Regions from separate parts of the Streptomyces lunaelactis genome, predicted to be linked through region 1. Evidence: riboswitches for the same ligand, from Rfam matches in the RefSeq annotation. Region 1 holds a riboswitch; each other region holds the start of a gene.
What was found. Region 1 has a riboswitch for cobalamin ahead of SLUN_RS26550 (ribonucleoside-diphosphate reductase subunit alpha). Riboswitches for the same ligand answer to the same signal wherever they lie in the genome.
Positions count from the first base shown of each region.

Region 2: linked by a shared signal. The riboswitch ahead of metE (5-methyltetrahydropteroyltriglutamate--homocysteine S-methyltransferase) and the one ahead of SLUN_RS26550 (ribonucleoside-diphosphate reductase subunit alpha) in region 1 are both predicted to bind cobalamin.
Region 3: linked by a shared signal. The riboswitch ahead of SLUN_RS38785 (hypothetical protein) and the one ahead of SLUN_RS26550 (ribonucleoside-diphosphate reductase subunit alpha) in region 1 are both predicted to bind cobalamin.
Region 4: linked by a shared signal. The riboswitch ahead of SLUN_RS08940 (cobalamin biosynthesis protein) and the one ahead of SLUN_RS26550 (ribonucleoside-diphosphate reductase subunit alpha) in region 1 are both predicted to bind cobalamin.

Region 1 covers NZ_CP026304.1:5,720,813-5,726,241, forward strand. Annotated here, with positions in the region: gene SLUN_RS26545 (ribonucleotide-diphosphate reductase subunit beta) at 1-489, opposite strand, end outside; gene SLUN_RS26550 (ribonucleoside-diphosphate reductase subunit alpha) at 489-2,858, opposite strand; cobalamin riboswitch at 2,987-3,112, opposite strand; gene SLUN_RS26555 (YbdD/YjiX family protein) at 3,247-3,444, opposite strand; gene SLUN_RS26560 (carbon starvation CstA family protein) at 3,444-5,429, opposite strand, start outside.
Region 2 covers NZ_CP026304.1:907,193-912,621, reverse strand. Annotated here, with positions in the region: gene SLUN_RS03975 (LmeA family phospholipid-binding protein) at 1-848, shown strand, start outside; gene SLUN_RS03970 (ArsR/SmtB family transcription factor) at 985-1,737, opposite strand; cobalamin riboswitch at 1,795-2,016, shown strand; gene metE (5-methyltetrahydropteroyltriglutamate--homocysteine S-methyltransferase) at 2,174-4,480, shown strand; gene SLUN_RS03960 (GntR family transcriptional regulator) at 4,487-5,215, opposite strand; gene SLUN_RS03955 (aminopeptidase P family protein) at 5,308-5,429, opposite strand, start outside.
Region 3 covers NZ_CP026305.1:111,327-116,755, reverse strand. Annotated here, with positions in the region: gene tap (telomere-associated protein Tap) at 1-506, shown strand, start outside; gene tpg (telomere-protecting terminal protein Tpg) at 516-1,073, shown strand; gene SLUN_RS38785 (hypothetical protein) at 1,666-1,950, opposite strand; cobalamin riboswitch at 2,126-2,262, opposite strand; partial or broken gene SLUN_RS38780 (recombinase family protein) at 2,249-2,770, opposite strand; gene SLUN_RS38775 (nSTAND1 domain-containing NTPase) at 2,857-5,429, opposite strand, start outside.
Region 4 covers NZ_CP026304.1:1,993,293-1,998,721, forward strand. Annotated here, with positions in the region: gene SLUN_RS08925 (class II aldolase/adducin family protein) at 1-428, opposite strand, end outside; gene SLUN_RS08930 (inorganic phosphate transporter) at 710-1,960, shown strand; gene SLUN_RS08935 (hypothetical protein) at 1,973-2,197, shown strand; cobalamin riboswitch at 2,354-2,495, shown strand; gene SLUN_RS08940 (cobalamin biosynthesis protein) at 2,612-3,577, shown strand; gene SLUN_RS08945 (cobyric acid synthase) at 3,574-5,115, shown strand; gene cobN (cobaltochelatase subunit CobN) at 5,112-5,429, shown strand, end outside.

The DNA.
Region 1 (5,429 bases):
CTTCGTCTCCAGCCGGTCGATCTTCTCGACAGAGTCCATCCACTTGAAGCAGAACTGGGCCTTCTCCCGGATGGAGGGAATCTCCTCGACCGCGTCGAAGGCGGCCGCCCGGTCGTCCGGGTTGGGCAGATAGGTGTCGAGCAGCGTCAGATAGAACTGGACGTGCACGGCCTCCTCGAAGAGCTGGCGCGAAAGATACAGCCGCGCCTCGGGGGAGTTGATGTGCTTGTAGAGCGTGAGCACCAGGTTGTTGGAGACGATCGAGTCGCCCGTCGCGAAGAAGGCGACAAGGCGGCCGATCATGTGCTGCTCGCCCGGCGTGAGCTTGGCGAGGTCGGCGACGTCGGAGTGGAGGTCGACCTCCTCGACGGTCCAGGTGTTCTTGATCGCGTCGCGGTAGCGCTCGTAGAAGTCCGGGTAGCGCATCGGACGGAGGGTCAGCTCAAAGCCCGGGTCGAGGAGGTTCTTTTCGGCGTTCGGGGTGGTCATCACTGGCAGGCCTCGCAGGACTCGGGGTTTTCGAGAGAGCAGGCGATCGCGTCGGCGTCGGGCGCGGAGGCCTGCTGCACGGGGATGGGAGCGGACTGAGCGGCGCGGGCGATGCGCGTCGCCGGGCGGGAGCGCAGGTAGTACGTCGTCTTCAGCCCCTGCTTCCAGGCGTACGCGTACATCGAGCTGAGCTTGCCGATCGTCGGCGTCTCCAGGAACAGGTTCAGCGACTGGCTCTGGTCCAGGAACGGCGTACGGGCCGCCGCCATGTCGATCAGGCCGCGCTGCGGGATCTCCCACGCCGTGCGGTACAGCGCGCGGACTTCGTCCGGGATCCAGCTGAAGCCCTGCACCGAACCGCTGGACTCGCGCAGCGCCTCACGGGTCTGCGCGTCCCATACGCCGAGCTTCTTCAGCTCCGCCACCAGGTAGCCGTTGACCTGGAGGAACTCACCGCTCAGCGTCTCGCGCTTGAAGAGGTTGGAGACCTGCGGCTCGATGCACTCGTACACACCGGCGATCGAGGCGATGGTCGCGGTCGGCGCGATGGCGAGCAGCAGGGAGTTGCGCATACCGCTCGACGCGACCCGGGCGCGCAGCGCGTCCCAGCGCTCCGGCCAGTTGAGCTCGGCGTCGTAGTGGTCGGGGTGCAGCACGCCACGGGCCGCACGCGTCTGGGACCAGGCGGGCAGCGGGCCGTTGCGCTCGGCGAGTTCGCAGGACGCCTCGTAAGCGGCGAGCATGATCCGCTCGGCGATCTTCGTGGAGAGCGCCTTCGCCTCGGGCGAGCCGAAGGGCAGGCGGAGCTTGAAGAAGACGTCCTGGAGACCCATCGCGCCCAGGCCCACCGGGCGCCACTTGGCGTTGGAGCGGCCGGCCTGCTCGGTCGGGTAGAAGTTGATGTCGACGACGCGGTCGAGGAAGGTGACGGCCGTACGGACGGTCTCGTCCAGCCGCTCCCAGTCGATGTCTCCCGACGCGAGCACGAACGAACCGAGGTTGACCGAGCCGAGGTTGCAGACGGCCGTCTCCCCGTCGTCCGTCACCTCCAGGATCTCGGTGCACAGGTTCGAGGAGTGGACGACCCTGCCCGGCTCGGCGGTCTGGTTGGCCGTGCGGTTCGAGGCGTCCTTGAACGTCATCCAGCCCTGGCCCGTCTGGGCGAGCGTCCGCATCATCCGGCCGTACAGTTCACGGGCCGGCATGGACTTCTGCGCAAGACCCGCGGCCTCCGCCTTGCGGTACGCGGCGTCGAACTCGTCGCCCCACAGGTCGACCAGCTCCGGCACATCGGCAGGCGAGAACAGCGACCAGTCGCCGTCGGCCTCGACGCGGCGCATGAATTCGTCCGGGATCCAGTGCGCGAGGTTCAGATTGTGCGTACGCCGGGCGTCCTCACCGGTGTTGTCGCGCAGCTCCAGGAACTCCTCGATGTCGGAGTGCCAGGTCTCCAGGTAGACGGCGGCGGCGCCCTTGCGCCGGCCGCCCTGGTTCACCGCGGCGACCGAGGCGTCGAGGGTCTTGAGGAACGGGACGATGCCGTTGGAGTGCCCGTTGGTGCCGCGGATCAGCGAACCGCGCGAGCGGATACGGGAGTAGGAGAGGCCGATGCCGCCCGCGTGCTTCGACAGCCGCGCCACCTGGTGGTAGCGGTCGTAGATCGAGTCGAGCTCGTCCAGCGGCGAGTCCAGCAGATAGCAGGAGGACATCTGCGGGTGGCGGGTGCCGGAGTTGAAGAGCGTGGGGGACGAGGGGAGGTAGTCCAGTCGGCTCATCAGGCCGTACAGGGCGGCGACCTCGTCCAGGGCGCGGGTGCTGTCGTTCTCGGCGAGCCCGCAGGCGACGCGCAGCATGAAGTGCTGGGGCGTCTCGATCACCTGACGGGTGATCGGGTGGCGGAGGAGGTAGCGGCTGTAGAGGGTGCGCAGCCCGAAGTAGCCGAAGCGGTCGTCGGCGGCCCGGTCGATGAGGGAGTCGAGGCGTGCGGTGTGCAGCGTCACGAACTCGGCCGTACGGTCGGCGATCAGACCCTCACGGTGCCCCACCGCGACGGAGGCGGAGAACGACACCGCGCCCTGTCCGGCTGCCTCGTCTGCGATATGACGGGTCAGCAGACGAGCGGCGAGCCGCGAGTAGGCCGGGTCCTCGGAGATCAGCCCCGCGGCAGCGTCGGTGGCCAGGCTCCGGAGCTCGGCCGCGTCCGATCCGGCGTGCCGGCCGCGCAGCGCGGCGGCGGCGACCCGTCCCGGGTCGGTGTCCGGCAGATCGGCGGTGAGATCGGTCAGGGTCCGCAGAAGCGCGGTCCCGGGGCCGTCGGCCACCTGCTGCTCAAAGATGCCTGAAGCCGGATCGGCTGGCGCGATGGTCACGTGGGGCTCTCCCTCGCTCGGCTCTGGGCCGACGGGGGTTGGGGGCACGGGCGCACGCCACGGGGGACGGCTCACCGCGTCCACCGGCCCAACCGCGAGGCCCGGACGTCTCGGCACCCGGTTCGGTCGAGCCGGGTGCACCGTCGGCAGGTCCTCGGACTGGCGGGGCACGACAAAGCGCACCACATCACACCGTTGCGGGACAGTTCCGGATTCGCACCGGATTCCCCTGCGTCGACAGCGAGCATGAGCATACATGTGGGGGCCGCTGGATGAAGCAGCCCCCACATGTTGTGTGTCGCGTCGTGCGCCGGCAACTCAAGCCTCGCCGGCGATTGAGCCGCGGGGTCCGGGGCGGAGCCCCGGTTGCCCGTCGTAGGTCACCCGGTCAGCAGCAGCGGAACCCTTCGCGCGGATCCGCCTCCCGTGCGTCCATCCGGCTGCGCTCGAACTCCCGCCGGGTCATGACCTCGGCGGCCGGGTCGCAGGACCTCGTGTGGGCGACGTACTTGTCGTACACCGCCTCGCCGGACAGCTCGTGCACGTACCAGCGGACCCGGTCCGCGGCGCGTCGCAGTCCGGCCATCACGGCGAGCCGGTCCCGGCCGGCACCTCGGCCGGGGCGTGGGCGGGCTCCTTGCGGATGCCGCCTCCGGCCCCCAGCCCGGCCGCCACCAGTTCGGCCTTCTCCTCCGGGGTGGGGAACATGCCGGCCGGGGCGACCAGTTCGGACTCGGTGTGCGGGACCTCGGAGAGCCGTATGCCCTCCGGGCTGCGGACGGCCTTGAAACAGACCCGGGCCGCATCGGCGATGACCACGATGATGAGAATCGCGAAGAGGGCCGAAAGCACGCCGTCGACGGTGGAGTTGGTGACGACGGTGTGCATGTCGTCGACCGTCTTCGCGGGTGGCAGCACCTTGTCGGCGTCGATCCCCGCCTGGTACTTGTCCCGTTGGGCGAAGAAGCCCACCCGGGGGTCGTCCGAGAAGATCTTCTGCCAGCTCGCGGTGAGCGTGACGGCGGCGTCCCAGGCGAGTGGAACCGCGGTGACCCAGGCCCACTTGAGGCGGCCGGACTTGATGAGCAGCGTGGTGCAGACGGCCAGTGCCACGGCGGCCAGCAGCTGGTTGGCGATGCCGAACAGCGGGAACAGCTGGTTGATGCCGCCCAGCGGGTCGTGCACGCCGACCCAGAGGAAGTAGCCCCAGCCGCCCACGACGACCGCGCTGGCGAACCAGACGCCCGGCTTCCAGCTGACCTGGCGGAACGGCTTGTAGACGTTGCCCAGCATGTCCTGGAGCATGAAGCGGCCGACCCGGGTGCCCGCGTCCACCGTGGTGAGGATGAACAGCGCCTCGAACATGATCGCGAAGTGGTACCAGAACGCCTTCATCCCTGCGCCGCCGATGACGGCCGAGAAGATCTCCGACATGCCGAGCGCGAAGGTCGGCGCACCGCCGGTACGCGACAGCAGGCTGGCCTCCTCGACGTCCGCGGCGGCCTTCGCCAGTGCATCGGGCGAGATGGTGAAGCCGAGGCCGGCCACCGCCTCGGACGCCGACTGGACCGTGGTTCCGACCACACCGGCGGGGGAGTTGATCGCGAAGTACAGGCCGGGGTCGATGATGCAGGCCGTGATCATCGCCATGATGGCGACGAACGACTCGGTCAGCATGGCCCCGTAGCCGATCATCCGGATCTGCGTCTCCTTCTGGATCATCTTCGGGGTCGTACCCGAGGAGACCAGGGAGTGGAAGCCCGAGAGCGCGCCACAGGCGATGGTGATGAAGACGAAGGGGAACATCGAGCCGGCGAAGACCGGCCCGTCGCCGCGGCTCGCGAACTCCGTGACCGCGTCCATCTTCAGCGTCGGCAGGGCGATGACGACGCCCAGCGCCAGCAGCACGATGGTGCCGACCTTCATGAAGGTCGAGAGATAGTCGCGGGGCGCGAGCAGCATCCAGACCGGGAGTACGGAAGCGAAGAATCCGTACACCACCATCCAGATGACCAGCGTGCCCGGCTCCAGCGTGAAGGTGTCGGCCCACGACGACTCGGCGACCCAGCCGCCCGCGACGATGGCGAGCAGCAGCAGCGAGACGCCGATGAGCGAGACCTCGGTGACCTTGCCCGGCCGCAGGATGCGCAGGTAGACACCCATCAGCAGGGCGATCGGGATGGTCATGCCGATGGAGAAGACGCCCCACGGCGAATGCGCCAGGGCGTTGACGATGACCAGCGCCAGCACGGCGAGCAGGATGATCATGATGGCGAAGACCGCGATCAGCGCGGCCGCCCCGCCGAACGGTCCTATCTCGTCGCGGGCCATCTGCCCCAGCGACTTGCCGTTGCGCCGCGTGGAGAAGAACAGCGTCACCATGTCCTGGACCGCGCCGGCGAAGATGACGCCGACGATGATCCAGATCGTGCCGGGCAGATAGCCCATCTGCGCGGCGAGGACCGGGCCGACCAGCGGGCCCGCGCCCGCGACCGCCGCGAAGTGGTGCCCGAAGAGCACCCGGCGGTCGGTGGGGTGGAAGTCGACACCGTTGTCGAGCCGCTCGGCCGG
Region 2 (5,429 bases), 4.8 Mb from region 1:
TCGACGAGCGCATCGACCGGGTCGATGTCACCGTGCCCGACGTCTCCGCGGATCGCGTCTCACTGGCCGAGGTGAGGGCCACCGCCAAGGACGTACGCATCGTCGGGGACGCCCCGACCTCGATCAAGGGCGCCGTCATCGGCAAGCTGGACGGCGAGGTGCTGCTCTCCTTCGACGACCTCAACCGTGAGCTGGGCGCCTCACAGCTCCGCTTCACCGGCAGCGGCGCCGACGCGGTGCGCGTGAACGGCGAACTCGTCGTCGCCGGCCAGGATCTGCGCGTACGGGCACAAGCGCACATCCAGCGCGACAACGAGCGGGCCCTCACCACCACCCTGGACGGTATGCGGCTCGACATTCCCAAAGTCGCCACCTACCGGCCGGGCAAGGACCCGGAACACTCCGGCCTGCGGCTGCATCGCGAGGCGGCCGAGCGGATCAGCCGCGAAGGAGCGCGGCTGAAGGCGCTGCTGGCGGTGCCCGCGGTGATCGACCGGCTCGGGGTGCCCGAGGAGCAGGTGCGCCGGGCGCTGCGGAGCGAGGAGGAGCTGCACCGGCTCACCAACGCGCCGAAGTTCATCGAGCGGCTGATGACGGTCAATCTCGTCGATGTGGTCATCGAGCATCCGCAACTGCTGCGGAAGGCCGGCATCGACCCCCGCCTTGTCGAAGCGCTGCTCGCCCTTAGGCCCCCGGAACTCTCCGAGCGCCTGTCGCTCTCGTTCGAACTGCCGGACGCGCTCAAGGAGTTGAGGCTGCAGCACATCACGGTGGAGCGCGATGGCATCAGGGCCCGGGTGGTGGGCTCAGGTCTGCGCGTCGGCCAGTCCGCCTCCGCCGGTTCCTGACCCGGCGCCCGGCCGACCCTCGAACGGCGGCCTGGTACGGGTCCGGACCCCGGACACCCGTACCGGAAAGGCCGGTTGCGCCTTCTCTCTCCGCGCACTGAGCCGGGCCTGGGGTCTTTCGTTTGTCAGACACGGCCTAGGTGTACATCAGCGAGCCCGGCGTGGTGAGCAGCTCGCCCGTCTCGAGCCAGGTCTTCAGGCCGGAGAGGATCATCGGCCAGCCGCCGTAGAGCTCGTCGTTCGCGCCCTCGCGCAGCTGGTCGTGGGTGACCGTCAGCCGGCAGGAGTCGCCGACGGGCTCGATCTCCCAGGTGACCCTCGAGGTCCCCTCGGCCTTCACCTCGTCGCTCCAGAGCGCGACCATGCTCTGCACGAGCCGGCGCGGTGGATCGACCTCGAGAATCTCCCCCTCGCCGAGCAGCCCGTCGGCACGCGGGGAGCTCATTTCGTACCGCGAGCCGGGCGTCCAGTCGGAGGTGACCCGGGCACCGAAGTTGTATTTGCTTCTGATGTCGGGGTCGGTGATCGCCTGCCAGAGGCGCTCAGGGGTCGTGCGGATGTAGATCTCGAAGACCTTCTCCATGGGACTCTCCAGTCGGCTCTTGAGGTCGCTGAGCGCAGCGGCCCACGGTTGCGCGTACTTGCTCACCCACCGGTCGTGGACGAGGCGGATGGGGACGGGGTTCAGGAAGTGGAGCTTCTCCCTGCCCTGGCGCCTGGTCACGATCAGGCCTGCCTCTTCGAGCTGCTTCAGGTGCTTCATCACACCGAAGCGCGTGATCTCGAAGCGCGCCTCGAGTGCGCTGAGCGTCTGCCCGTCCTCGCGGAAGAGCTCGTCCAGCAAGCTGCGTCGCGTCGGGTCTGCCAGGGCCTTGAACACGTCGTCCACACCAACAAAAATAGGTGACCATTTGGTCACCTGTCAAGCGAAGGGGCCGGCCGGCGGCTAGGCTGAACGCGCAGATGGTTCGCCCTGTCCGCCAGACAGCGGCGTCGCAAGAGGGAATCCGGTGGGAATCCGGAACTGCCCCGCAGCGGTGAGTGGGAACGACCGCCGTCATACGCACTGGCCCCGGCAACGGGTCTGGGAAGCGACGGCCAGTAGGTGCCTTCGTACAGCGAAGGCGAGCCCATGAGTCCGAAGACCTGCCACTGCCCGTGCGCGAACGCGCGCGGAGATCTCGGTGACCTCGTGGGCGGGTCGGCGGTACGGGCAAGCACAGGCGCACCTCGCACGGTGCGTGACTGTCTGCTCCGGTTGTCGTTCCTTCGCGTCTCACGACCAGTCCGGGGTCACCCGACGAGTACTCGCGAAGGAGAGTTCCGTGACCACATCCGCAGCCGCGGGAGCCCGGGCCACTGTCCACGGCTACCCGCGCCAGGGTCCGAACCGGGAACTGAAGAAAGCCATCGAGGGCTACTGGAAGGGCCGCGTCGGCGCCGATGCCCTCCGGGAGACCGCCGCCGGGCTGCGCCGGGCCAACTGGCAGCAGCTCGCCGACTCCGGAATCCACGAAGTGCCCACCGGAGACTTCTCGTACTACGACCATGTGCTGGACACCAGCGTCATGGTCGGCGCCGTCCCCGACCGCCACCGCGCGGACGTCGAGGCCGATGCCCTCGACGGTTACTTTGCCATGGCCCGCGGCACCCAGGACCTCGCGCCGCTGGAGATGACCAAGTGGTTCGACACCAACTACCACTACCTCGTCCCCGAACTCGGCCCCGACACCGTCTTCACTGCCGACTCCGCCAAGCAGGTCGCGGAGCTCGGGGAAGCCCTCGCGCTCGGTCATACCGGACGCCCGGTACTCGTCGGACCGATCACCTATCTGCTGCTCGCCAAGCCGGCACCCGGCGTCTCTGCCGGCTTCGAGCCGCTCACCCTCCTGGACCGGCTGCTGCCGGTGTACGCCGAGGTGCTCTCCGACCTGCGAGCCGCGGGCGCACAGTGGGTGCAGCTCGATGAACCGGCCCTCGTCCAGGACCGGTCGCCGGCCGAGCTGAACGCCGCGGCCCGCGCCTACCGTGACCTCGGCGCGCTCACCGACCGCCCCCAACTCCTGGTGGCGTCCTACTTCGGCAGGCTCGGCGACGCACTCCCCGTACTGGCCAAGGCACCGGTCGAGGGGCTTGCCCTCGACTTCACCGGCGCCGGCGCCGCCAACCTCGACGACCTCGCCGCCGCCGGCGGGCTGCGCGGCAAGCGGCTCGTCGCGGGAGTGGTCGACGGCCGCAATGTGTGGATCAACGACCTGGGCAGGTCGATGGCCACACTCGCCACCCTGCTCGGCCTCGCGGACCGGGTCGATGTGGCGCCGTCCTGCTCGCTGCTGCATGTGCCTCTCGACGCCACGACAGAGCGCGATGTGGACACCCAGGTCGCCCGCTGGCTGGCCTTTGCCCGCCAGAAGACGTCCGAGGTCGTCACCCTGGCCCGCGGGCTGACCGAGGGCGCCGAGAGCATCGCGGCCCAACTCGCCGCCAACCGGGCCGACCTGCTCTCCCGCGTCGGCTCCGCGCTCACCCACGACCCGGCCGTGCGTGCCCGCAGCGCCGCCGTCACCCAGGCGGACGCCCGCCGGAGCCTGCCGTACGCCGAGCGCGCCACCGCTCAGCGCGCCCGCCTCGGACTGCCACTGCTGCCCACGACCACCATCGGCTCGTTCCCGCAGACCGCCGAACTGCGCACCGCGCGGGCGGATCTGCGGGCCGGGCGCATCGGCGCCGAAGGTTACGACGAGCGGATCGAGGCCGAGATCCGCGAGGTCATCTCCTTCCAGGAGAAGGCGGGCATCGATGTGCTCGTACACGGCGAGCCCGAACGCAATGACATGGTGCAGTACTTCGCCGAGCAGCTCACCGGCTACCTCGCCACGCAGCACGGCTGGGTCCAGTCGTACGGCACCCGCTATGTCCGGCCGCCGATCCTGGCCGGCGACATCTCCCGGCCCGAGCCGATGACGGTGCGCTGGACCTCGTACGCCCAGTCGCTGACCGACCGGCCCGTCAAGGGAATGCTCACCGGCCCGGTCACCATGCTCGCCTGGTCCTTCGTCCGCGACGACCAGCCGCTCGCCGAGACCGCCCGCCAGGTCGCGCTCGCCCTGCGCGAGGAGGTCAACGACCTTGAAGCGGCAGGCGGTTCGGTGATCCAGGTGGACGAGCCCGCCCTGCGCGAGACGCTGCCGCTGCGCAGCGCCGACCACGAGGCCTACCTGTACTGGGCGACGGAGGCGTTCCGGCTCACCACCGGCGGAGTGCGTCCGGACACCCAGATCCACACGCACATGTGCTACGCCGAGTTCGGTGACATCCTGCAGGCCATCGACGACCTCGACGCCGATGTCATCAGCCTGGAGGCCGCCCGCTCCCATATGCAGGTTGCCGACGAGCTCGCCACCGCGGGATACCCGCGCGAGGTCGGACCGGGCGTCTACGACATCCACTCACCGCGTGTCCCGAGCGCCGACGAGGCAGCGACCCTGCTGCGCAAGGGACTTGAGGCGATTCCCGCCGAGCGGCTGTGGGTCAACCCCGACTGCGGTCTGAAGACCCGTGGCTGGCCCGAGGTGCGTACGTCACTGGAGAACCTGGTGGCCGCGGCGCGCGAGGTCCGGTCCGGGATCTGATGGGGGCTACCCGCGGCGCGCGGCTTCGGGCTCGAGCCCGGGGCGGCGCGCCGCGGGGATCTCGGCGTCCTTGAGGCCCTGTGCCCACAGGGATCGCACATGGCCCAGGTGCCGGGTCATGCAGGCCTCGGCGGCCTGTGCGTCACCGGCCAGCATCAGATCGAGGAGCTCCAGATGCTCCTCGGCGGACGGCAGCAGCTGGTCCCGTTCGTCCAGCGCGGTCAGTCCGTAGAGGCGGGAGCGCTTGCGCAGATCGCCGACTGTCTCGACGAGACGCTCGTTGCCCGAGAGGCCGAGCAGGGTGAGATGGAACTGGCGGTCGGCCTCCAGATAGCCGATGAGGTCGTGCTCGCGGGCGGCGCGGACGATCTCCTCGGCCACCGGCCGCAGCGCCTCCAGGTCTTCGCGGGAGGCGCTGCGGGTGATCCGGCCGACCGTCGGGACCTCGATCAGGGTGCGGATCTCGGTGTACTGGTCGAGATCGCGCTCATTGACCTCGGTGACTCTGAATCCCTTGTTCCGCATCGGTTCGACGAGACCTTCGCGGGCGAGGTCGAGCATCGCCTCACGCACCGGGGTGGCGGAGACGCCGAAGTCCTCGGCGAGCCCCGGCGCCGAGTAGACCTCGCCCGGGCGGAGTTCGCCGGAGATGAGCGCGGCCCGCAGAGCATGAGCCACCTGGTCGCGCAACCGCTCCCGGGCCGTGACAAGGTTGCGCTGGTTGAGGTGCCCCATGGTGCTCCGTCCGTGCTTCCGCGGATCACCAGAGTACAATGTCACGTTGCTTCCGCAGGTCCGTGGGTGGAGCGCCGGCCGCCCGACGGAGGTCAGCCGTCGAGGAGTTCGCCCATCCAGGACTCGATCCCGTCGGGTGTGCGCGGCAGCGCGCCGGACATCAGCCGTGCACCGTCCTCGGTGATCACCAGGTCGTCCTCGATCCGTACTCCGA
Region 3 (5,429 bases), on a different replicon from region 1:
AGAGCGGCTTTCTGGCGGCCATGGGGGGGCACAAGCAGGCCGACGTCGGCCAGGCCGCGGTGCTCTCGGCGATCAAGGCGACGGTGAAGGGCGGCATCGGCAAGCTGCGCGAGCGTCCGCAGGGGGCCGGGTACCGGCCGGGGGAGCGGTGGCCGGCCCTGGAGCGTCCGACCTGGCGGCCCGACATCCGTGCCGCCGTGATCTCCGCCGCCCGTGTCAACATGCACCGCAAGATGCTCAAACTCGCCACCGCGGCGGACCTGTTCCCCATCGCGGTCCTCTCCGACTGCGCCGTCTACCTGTCGAAGGGCCCGGGCCCGCTGGACTTTCTGCCGCGTACGCCCGACGACAAGCCGCTTCCCGGCGGGTTCCGTCTCGGGGTCAGCCCCGGCATGGTCAAGCACGAGGGGACCCAGGAACTCATGTGGGCCGTGCGGATGCTGGACGAAGGCCACAACCCCGCCCGGCACATCAAGGGCACCGACGCCGCGATCGACGGAGAGTAGGGGAGCTCGGTGGGCATCCTCGAGGACAGCCTGGACAAGGCGGCGGCGGCGAACTTCACCCGCCCCATCCCGCAGTCCGCGCAGGCCCAGATGAAGTTCCTGGTGAAGCAGGAGAAGGGCTCCACGATGGCCGTGGCGCGGCTTCTGGGCGTCTCCCAGCGCACCGTGGAGCGCTACCTCAAAGGCCAGCTGAAACGGCCTCGCAGGGACCTCTCGGCCCGTCTGGTGGCGGAGGTGCGCAGGAGGTGGCAGCCCCGTGTACGGGAGCGGGCCAAGAAGCAGGCAGCCACCACTGGTGGCATCGTCATCGAGACCCGCGCCCGGTTCGGCTACACCGCCGCCCCCGGCACCACCGACGACGGCCGGCTGCGGCTCATCACCCAGGCCCTGCCACCGGTGTACGCGGCCCGGCTGTTCGACGCCCAGGCGGCCGGCGCCTCCGAGCAGCAGCTGCGGGACATCGCCGCCGAGGGCCTGCAGGAGATCTACTTCAAGGACCGCGGACGCCGCGCCCACGACCTACTGGTCGAGTTCACCGACATCGACTACATCGAGCTCGACTTCTAGACGCTTCAGCCAGCGACTGAACAGGCAGCGACCCAAAAATCTTGGGTCGCTGCCTGAGGTGTCGTCAGAAAGTCCAGGTCAGGGCGGGTTGAACCCTCAAACAGCGACTGAAGCGACTCAAGACACCTATCTATGACGCACACACGCACACGCGCGAATGTCCTCATAACATCCGAGCTTCGGTCGCTTCGGTCGCTGACTGGCTTTTTGCGCAGCCCTGACCTGGACTTTCTTTGTTTCCCTCGGGAAAGCGACTCAGTCGCCATCAGTCGCTGAGACGCTGTGCGCTTTCAGTCGCTGGTCCCGGCCCCGGCTTGCGATGGGCCCGGCGCTCAGTGGCGCCGAGCCCATCGAGGGTGGCGTCAGCGACTGTCTTGAGCCGGTCATGCAGCTGATCGCAGAACGTGGAAGCGTCGAAGGCCGGAGTCCACCGGCATGGACGCAGACGCTGGCATGGATGTGGAGCTCAAGAGCACCGACGGTGACCGAAGCGGACTCCAATCGTTGAACCGGACACAAGCGAAGTGCACACAGAAGCCCCGGGTCGTCTGGTCCCGGGGCTTCTAGCTGTCCGGCGTCACAGTTATGCCGACTACGGCGACGCGGATGGGCTGGCGCCCTGGTGAATGGAGATGGAAGCGGGGCCCGGCGAAGTCGAGGGGACTCCGCTCCGCCCCGGTTCGGGGACCTGAACTTGGGAGTGGTCGCCGCCGAGGATGAGCACCAGCGCCGCCAGTACCGAGGTGCCGCAGACGATGGCCCCGACAATGTCGCCCTTGCCGAGCGGCCCCTGGCGAGTGTGCTTGTAGACGAAGTACCCCACGACGCACGCCACCACCATGAGGGCGCCGCCGACGGGGTCGATGTGCACAGTCAAGGTCAGTCTCCCGCTCGCGGGCCGCGTGACGGCCCTGAATGTGGAGACCGCGGGCGCGGTCTCCACAACTTCGGCGGGGTGCGTGGGGTCTGACAGCAAGAATGCCCAACTCGATGAGTTGGGCATCGGTCCTACTGGAGGTGTCCCGGTGCCCTGCCGAAGGACCCGACGAGTCGCCGGGATCTTCGGGCAGGCAGGTCCTCGGACTCAGGTGGGGCGCGGGAGGCGCTTCACGTACACCGTTGCGGGACAGTTCCGGAATTGCACCGGATTCCCCTGCTGCTGCTTGGCACCGATTCTACTTGACGCGTCGCTCTGCCGACGGCAGTTGCCCGGGTCGAGCGTTCGGTACGAGCGAGTCCCGCCCTGCCGCCAGCTCCGGTACGTACTTGTAGAGCGTCGTACGGGACACGCCCAGCAGCTTGGCGATCGAGGTGATGGTGTTCTCCGGGTCCGTCAGCAGCCCGCGAGCGTGGCGGACCTGCTCCTCCGTCATGGCGGGCGGTCGACCAATCCGTTCGCCGCGTGCTCGCGCGGCCGCAAGGCCCTCGTGGGTGCCCTGCACGATCAGTTCTCGGATGAACTCCGCGAGCGCGGCGAACACGTGGAAGACCAGGCGCCCGCCGGGCGTGGTTGTGTCGAGGGACTCGTGCAGCGACTGGAAGCCGATCCCGCGCTTGCGGAGTCCGGCCACGATGGAGATCAGGTCTTGGATCGAGCGACCCAAGCGATCGAGCGAGGGCACCACGAGCGTGTCACCGGGCCGGAGGTAGTCGAGGCACTTCCACAGTTCCTCGCGCTCCGCGTTTGTCGAATTCCGAAGTCCTTTGCACGGATGTCCGAACTCCCGTGCCCGCTGGCCCTGATGACCTGTTCGGCGAGCCCGGCTGGTTCGTTTCCGTCAGGTCAGCATGTCTTGCGGTAGGGGATGTCGGGGATGTAGGTCTTCCACTCCTGTTCGGTGAGAGGGCCTGACTTGGCGCAGAGGTCTCGGATCAGCTGCGCAGGGGCGATGGTGTAGGTGAAGAATCTGCCGTACCTATCCATGCTGGTCAGCGCTGAGCCGTCGGGGGCGAACGCGAGCGCGACGATCTCGTCGATGTACCCCGTGAGCGGGGCGCCGAGCTGGGTCCGGGTGCGACTGTCCCATACCTTGATCTGGTAGGTGGGTCCGGACTGGTGGACCGTGGCGAACAGTCGGCCGTCGGATGAGGCGGCGCTGGCCCTTTCCGGCGTGAGCAGGGGAGGGGTTACGGCGCCAGTGCGCAGGTCGTTTCCTTCGGGCAGGAGCGTCTGAGCGTCCCAGAGCCGGATGTAGGGCCGGAATTTGCGAGGGTAGGTGTAGATCGTCGCGCCATCGTCGCTGGTGGAGTCCACCTCCAGGCTCGGGGCGCCCTTGGTGATGACCCGGCCGGAGGGGAACGCGACTCTGCCGAGGTTCGGGGCGGCGATCACGGATTTGCCGTCGGGCTGGAAGAAGACGGCCCCTCCGTTGCTGGGGTAGCCGAGGTCGGCGTGCACCTCGCGGATCCGGCGCATGGTGGTCAGGTCCCAGAACGTGAGCGTGTTGGTCTGGGCTTTCACGACCTGGACGGCGAGTGACTTGCTGTCCGGCGAGAACGCGACCGCCTTGTCCGGTGCGAATGGGTACGGCTGCGTCGCTCCGCCGGACTGGTCCTTTTCGAGGATGGACAGGCTGCCTAGCAGTGATGGTTTCTTCTTGGCCGTATCCCAGATCTCGATCTGGGTATCGGCGACGACGGCAAGCAGCCGGCCATCGCGGCTTGGCTGCATCTTGTCCACGAGCTGACCCGTGCTGCCCACGACTGACGTCATGGTGGAACGCTTGGTCCGCGAGAGCGGTGACCAGATTTCGATGTCGTTGCGAGTACGGAGCGCAAAGGTGGACCGGTCGAGGCTCACCGCGCCCTCGTCGTAGTACCCACCGGTCGACTCGGGGGTTTTGGTGAAGGCACGGACGTCGAGCGACCGGACGACGCCGTCGGTTCCGGCGCACCGGAGCTTCGAGTCGTCGGCCGTGAAACGCAGGGGCGTCAGGGGGTGACACTCGCTCTGGGTGGTCGCGTAGCGCATGACAGGCTCGGAGGCCCGCAACGCTTCTGTGTCCCAGACGATGGCGTTCCGCACGAGAAACCGGCCGTCGTGACTGAAGTAGAGGGGATAGTCAGGGTCCTCGGCGCCCTTGAGTTCGGTGCCGAGATGCCCTCCGCCGCGTCGGTCGAACACGTTGATCTTGCCGCCCTTGAGCGTCAGAGCCACGGACTTCCCGTCCGGGCTGAACACCACGGGCCCCTGGATGTCGGTGGCCTTGACCCCGTAGGGGAGGGGGACGGGCAGCTTCTTCTTGGTGTGTGTGTCGAACCAGGTGAACGGCTTTCCCTGGCCGCCGCTGGGCAGGGAAAGTACGCGTTCGTCCGGAGAGAACGAGGAGTCCGCCAAGAAGGAGACAGGTCCGCGGGAACTCATGGTGATGATCTTGCGGACGGTGCGGGTGTCCCAGATGGCCAGCGTGGTCTCTACGGCCGTGTCGGTCGCTTCGATCGATTCGGTCATCAGGTAGGTGCCCAGCGGGCTGACCGTTGTCCTCGGCCAGAGTCCGGTGCTCTCTTTGGCGGTGGGATAGGTGTGAGTGGTGCGTGGGCGGGCGCTGGAGACGTCGAGCAGGCGGGTGTATCCGTCATCGGTGCTCACGGTGGCTGTCTTGCCGTCGTCGGAAAGGTCCACTTGGTGGACCCTGGCCGGGGCGGTGTAGGAACCGGTCTTCACCCGGGCCTTGACGTTCCAGAACTCCACACGGGTGCCCGCCGCCCCCACGAAGGTCTGCCCGGTGCCGTCGAGATCGGATTCCGTCGCCACGAAGCCGGGCAGTTTGAGCGCATCGTCTTCCCACTGGTTGCGCAGGGCCAGCAGGGCCGACCAGGACTCGGGAGTGCCGGCCAGGCGCCCCGAAGCCACTGCCAGCCGCCGGGCGAGCTCAGGATCCGTGCGGCGGACTGACTGGGCGGTGCCGGCCACCTGGGCGGAGGCGGCACGGTCACGTTGGCCGATGGCGGTCTGCCGCTGGTAGAAGGCGATGCCGGTGGCGATCAGGGTGAGTGCCAGCAGCCCGGCGAGGATGGTGTTGATGCGCCGGGTACGGCGGATGTCTGCCTGCTGGCGCTGGATGTCTGCCTGCTGGCGCTGTCGGCTGGCTTCCAGGAGCGAGGTGATCTCGGCAGGGAGCGGGCGTTGGCCAGCCCATTCCTCTCCTTCTGCGAGGAGGGAACCGTCCAGCAGGTCGCCGGGAAGGCGGCTGCGGGCGTGGCGGGTCTGCTGTTCGGCGGCGCGCAGGTGCCAGACCTGGAACTGATGGTCCTGGGCGACCCAGTCACGCAGGTCGGCCCAGTCGCGAATGAGCGCGTCGTGGATGAGTTCCGCTGCCGGTTCGCCAGAAGCCGCGCCGGGAGGTGTGGTGGTGC
Region 4 (5,429 bases), 3.7 Mb from region 1:
GCCAGCTCGTCCGTTCCGTACAGGGCATACGCGGCGACGCGGACAGGTCCGCCGAGGGCAGCCGCCATGTAGTGGATCAGCGGGACCTCGGGGACCAGGGTGGAGACGGCGGTGGCGTGCACGGCGTGGGTGTGCACCACGGCGCCCGCGTGGGTGTTCCGGTAGACCTGGAGGTGCAGCGGCAGCTCGCTGGTGGGGGCGAGATCGCCCAGGACCTGGTTGCCGTCGAGATCGACGGCGACGGCGTCCTCGGGAGTGAGACGGTCGTAGGGCACTCCGCTCGGGGTGACCAGGACGAGTCCGCCGGCCCGTACCGAGACATTGCCCGATGTGCCCACCACCAGGCCTTCGGCCGCCGTTCTGCGGGCCGTGGCCACGAGGTCTTCCCACGCCCGCCCGATCGCGTCCTGCCGTACCTCATCGGTCATGCGGTGATCCTGTCAGGCGGCTGCGGCGTGCCGCAGGGCGTCGAGTGACGGAGATCTCTTCAACCCGCACAAATGCCGCTTCCGGCGCCTCGCGGAACCCCCTCGGGCAACCCTGACGCAAGCCCGACACGGTCTGACGCACCGCTGTGGCCACTCCCCCTGAGGAGCGGGGTGATGGATCCTCACTTAACGACACCGCAACGCCCGTCGTAGTTCATCTTCCGTTCATCCAGGTTAACTACGTTCGCCGCGCCACTGACGTCAAACGATTGCCTGGGTAAATGGAACACATCACCTTGCTCCTTGCGATTGTGATCGTGACAGCGCTCGTGTTCGATTTCACGAACGGATTCCATGACACCGCCAACGCGATGGCGACGACCATCTCGACCGGCGCGCTCAAGCCCAAGACAGCGGTGGCCATGTCCGCCGCGCTCAACCTCGTCGGCGCGTTCCTGTCCGTGGAGGTCGCCAAGACGATCTCCAGCGGCCTCGTGACCGAGGCGGGCATCACACCCGAAGTCATCTTCGCGGCGCTCGTCGGCGCCATCCTCTGGAACCTGATGACCTGGCTGATCGGCCTGCCGTCCAGTTCCTCGCACGCCCTGATGGGCGGTCTGATCGGCGCCACCATCGCCTCGGTCGGCGTCAGCGGTGTCAACGGCGGCACCGTCGTCACCAAGGTGCTGATCCCCGCGATCGCCGCCCCGCTGGTCGCCGGCATCGCGGCCTTCCTCGCCTCCCGGCTGACGTACAAGATCGGCAAGAACGCCGACGAGAAGGCCACCGCGAAGGGTTACCGCACCGGCCAGATCGCCTCGGCCGGCCTGGTCTCCCTGGCCCACGGCACCAACGACGCGCAGAAGACGATGGGCATCATCACGCTGGCGCTCGTCGCCGGCGGTGTGCTCTCCCCCGGCTCCAACCCCCCGATGTGGGTCATCCTCTCCGCCGGTCTCGCGATCGCGATGGGCACCTACCTCGGCGGCTGGCGCATCATCCGCACCATGGGCAAGGGCCTCACCGACCTCCAGCCGCAGCAGGGCTTCGCCGCCCAGACCAGCGCGGCCAGCGTCATCCTCGCCTCCTCCAACCTCGGCTTCTCGCTGTCGACCACGCACTCCTGCTCCGGCGCGGTGATGGGCGCCGGCCTCGGCCGCAAGGGCGGCGTGGTCCGCTGGTCCACCGCCACCCGGATGTTCGTCGCCTGGGGCCTGACCCTGCCCGCCGCCGGCCTGGTCGCCGCGGGCTCGGAGTTCGTGACCAAGCAGGGCGACTGGGGCGTCGCGGCCGTCGCGGTCTTCCTGATCGGCGCCTGCACCGCGATCTGGTTCGTCTCCCGCCGCCAGGTCGTCGACCACACCAACGTCAACGACGTGAGCGCCGACGCCGAGCCCGCGGGCGTCGTGACCGCGGCCATCGCGGCCGTCACCCCGCCGCCGGCCGGCACGCCCGCGAACGACGACCTCAAGACGACCATCCCGGCTCCGGCCCCCGCCGGCTCCGAGCCGACGCAGCCGGCCACGGTGTAAGGACAGATCTGCATGAACATCGACTGGGTAGCTCTCGGCTCCGTCTTCGGCGTGAGCCTCGTCGCCACCGTCGCCCTGGTGGGCCTGTTCACCCTCGGCGTGGTGGGCCTGACCAAGCAGGAGTCGGCGTCCGGACAGGGCGGCGGCACCGCGGCAATGGCGCGCACCGGTGCGTACGCCTGCTTCGCGCTCTGCGCGGCGGCCGTGTCGTACGGGATCTATCTGATCGTCACCTGACGGCACAGCCGCAACGGCACAGCTTCACCGGCCGGGCCGGACACACCCTCGGGTGCGTCCGGCCCGGCTTTCCGCTGCCCTGGGCGCGGCGCCCGGCCGACTGCCCGGTGTGGGGCTCGGCACACTGTCCCACCGCAGGTCAAGGGCGAGTTGACGGGCGTTCGCGAGCGTGGTGGACTGCCGAGGCCATTACGGCGGCAGAAGAGGAAGCCGGTGCGAATCCGGCGCGGTCCCGCCACTGTCACCGGGGAGCACATCCCCGGAAGCCAGGAACTCTCACCGCCGATCACGTCGAACCAGGGCGCGGACACCCTGAGTGAGGACATATCGCCATGCCCGGCTGCCGTTCCGTTCCCGCTGTCAGTACGAAGGTCGATCCCAGGGTCACTCGAGGCGTAACGGCGGCCTGAACCCATGCGTGTCGACCGTGAGTTCGTGTACGGCGCCATCGCCGGTCTGGCCGGTGACCTGCTGCTCGGCGATCCTCGCCGGGGGCATCCGGTCGCCGCGTTCGGGCGGGCCGCAGGCGCTGTCGAGCAGGTGCTGTGGCGTGATCACCGCGGCTGGGGCGCCCTGCACACCGCCCTGTGCGCCGGAGGTGCCGCCGCCGGTGCCGCGCTTGTTTCGCGCGGTGCGCGGGGCCGCGGCGCCGCATCCGTCGCGCTGACCGCCGCCGCCACCTGGGCCGTTGTCGGGGGTACGTCGCTGGGCCGCGAGGCGCGGGCCATCGGTGGCGCGCTCGCGGCCGGGGATCTGGAGGTGGCGCGGGAGCGGCTGCCGCATCTGTGCGGGCGCGATCCGCAGTACCTGGACGAGCGGCAGATCGCGCGCGCCGTCGTGGAGTCCGTCGCCGAGAACACCTCCGACGCGGTCGTGGGCGCGCTCGTGTGGGGTGCGCTCGCGGGTGTGCCGGGTCTGGTGGGCTTCCGGGCGGTCAACACGCTGGACGCGATGGTCGGGCACAAGTCGCCCCGGTACCGGCGGTTCGGCTGGGCGTCGGCACGCCTCGACGATGTGGCCGGCTGGCCGGGGGCCCGGCTCACCGCCGGTCTTGCGGTGCTCGCGGGCGGGGACGCGCCCGGGGCCGTACGGGCGTGGCGGGCCGATGCGAGGAAGCACCCGAGCCCGAACGCGGGGCCGGTGGAGGCCGCGTTCGCGGGGGCGCTCGGCGTACGGCTCGGCGGGACCCTCTCGTACGGCGGCCGGGTCGAGCACCGGCCCGTGCTCAACGGCTCGGGCCGCACCGTGGAGTTCGGTGACATCGAACGCGCCGTGCGGCTCTCCCGCCGCGTCGGCTGGCTGACTCTGGCGGCCTGCGCGGCGGGCCGCCTGGCGGGTCACGCGCTGCGCGCGCGGCGCGCGGGAAAGGGGCGGGGATGAGCAGGCGCAGAGGCGGCGGGCTGCTGGTCGCGGGGACGACGTCCGACGCGGGCAAGAGCGTCGTCACGGCCGGGATCTGCCGATGGCTCGTACGGCAGGGAGTGAAGGTCGCGCCCTTCAAGGGACAGAACATGTCGCTCAATTCGTTCGTGACGCGCGAGGGCGCGGAGATCGGGCGGGCCCAGGCGATGCAGGCGCAGGCGGCGCGCGTGGAGCCCACAGCGCTGATGAATCCCGTACTGCTCAAGCCGGGGAGCGACCGTTCGAGCCAGGTGGTCCTGATGGGCAAGCCGGTGGGCGAACTGAGCGCCCGCGGCTACCACGGGGGGCGGCAGGAGGCTCTCCTGGGCACCGTCGTGGAGTGCCTGGAGGAGCTGCGGGGCACGTATGAAGCCGTGATCTGTGAGGGGGCGGGCAGTCCGGCCGAGATCAATCTGCGGCGTACGGACATCGTGAACATGGGCATCGCGCGGGCGGCCCGGCTCCCGGTGCTCGTGGTCGGGGACATCGACCGCGGGGGCGTCTTCGCCTCGTTCTTCGGGACCACCGCGCTGCTCAGTGCCGAGGATCAGGCGCTGGTCGCCGGGTACATCGTCAACAAGTTCCGGGGCGATGTGTCGCTGCTCGAGCCCGGCATCGAGATGCTGCGGGGGCTGACCGGGCGGCACACGTACGGGATTCTGCCGTACGCCCACGGTCTCGGCATCGACGAGGAGGACGGGCTGCGGGTGTCCCTGCGCGGCGCGGTACGGGAGTCGGTGGTCGCCCCGCCCGTCGGCGAGGACATTCTGCGGGTCGCCGTCTGCGCCGTCCCGCTGATGTCCAACTTCACGGACGTGGACGCCCTGGCCGCCGAACCGGGCGTCGTCGTGCGCTTCGTGGACCGGGCCGAGGAACTCGTCGACGCCGACCTGGTGATCGTGCCGGGGACCCGGGGCACGGTCGGAGCCCTGGAGTGGCTGCGGGAGCGGGGGCTCGCGGAGGCGCTGAAGCGGCGGGCCGCCGAGGGCAGGCCCGTCCTGGGTATCTGCGGCGGCTTCCAGGTGCTCGGTGAGCACATCGAGGATGAGGTCGAGTCGCGGGCGGGGAGCGTCGAGGGCCTGGGGCTGCTGCCCGTACGCATCAGGTTCGCCGTCGGCAAGACCCTCGCCAGGCCCGTCGGCGAAGCCCTCGGCGAGCGCGTCGAGGGCTACGAGATCCATCACGGCGTCGCCGAAGTACTCGGCGGCGACCCGTTCATCTCTGATGGCGATGGACACAGCCTGGACGGCTGCCGGGCCGGGGCCGTCTGGGGCACGCACTGGCACGGATCGCTGGAGAGCGACGGCTTCCGGCGCGCCTTCCTGCGCGAGGTCGCGCGCGCCGCGGGACGGCGCTTCGTGCCCGCGCCCGACACCAGTTTCGGAGCACTGCGCGAGGAGCAGCTGGACCGCCTCGGCGACCTCGTCGAAGAACACGCGGATACGGATGCGCTGCTGCGGCTCATCGAGTCGGGCGCACCGTCAGGACTTCCCTTCATCGCACCTGGAGCGCCATGAGCACCGAGAACACCGTGCTGTTGCTGTCCACCGCCGATACGGACCTGCTGGCGGCCCGGGCATCCGGCGCGCCCTACCGGATCGGCAACCCGACCCGTATCGATGTGGCCGAGGAGCTGCCCGCGCTCGTCGCGGGCGCGTCCGTCGCGGTCGTACGGCTGCTCGGCGGCAAGCGGGCCTGGGAGGACGGGCTCGCCGCACTGAAGGCCGCCGGGATTCCGACGGTCCTGCTGGGCGGCGAGGCGGTGCCCGACGCGGAGTTGATGGCCGAGTCGTCCGTGCATGCGGGTGCTGTCGCGGAGGCTCTGCAGTAT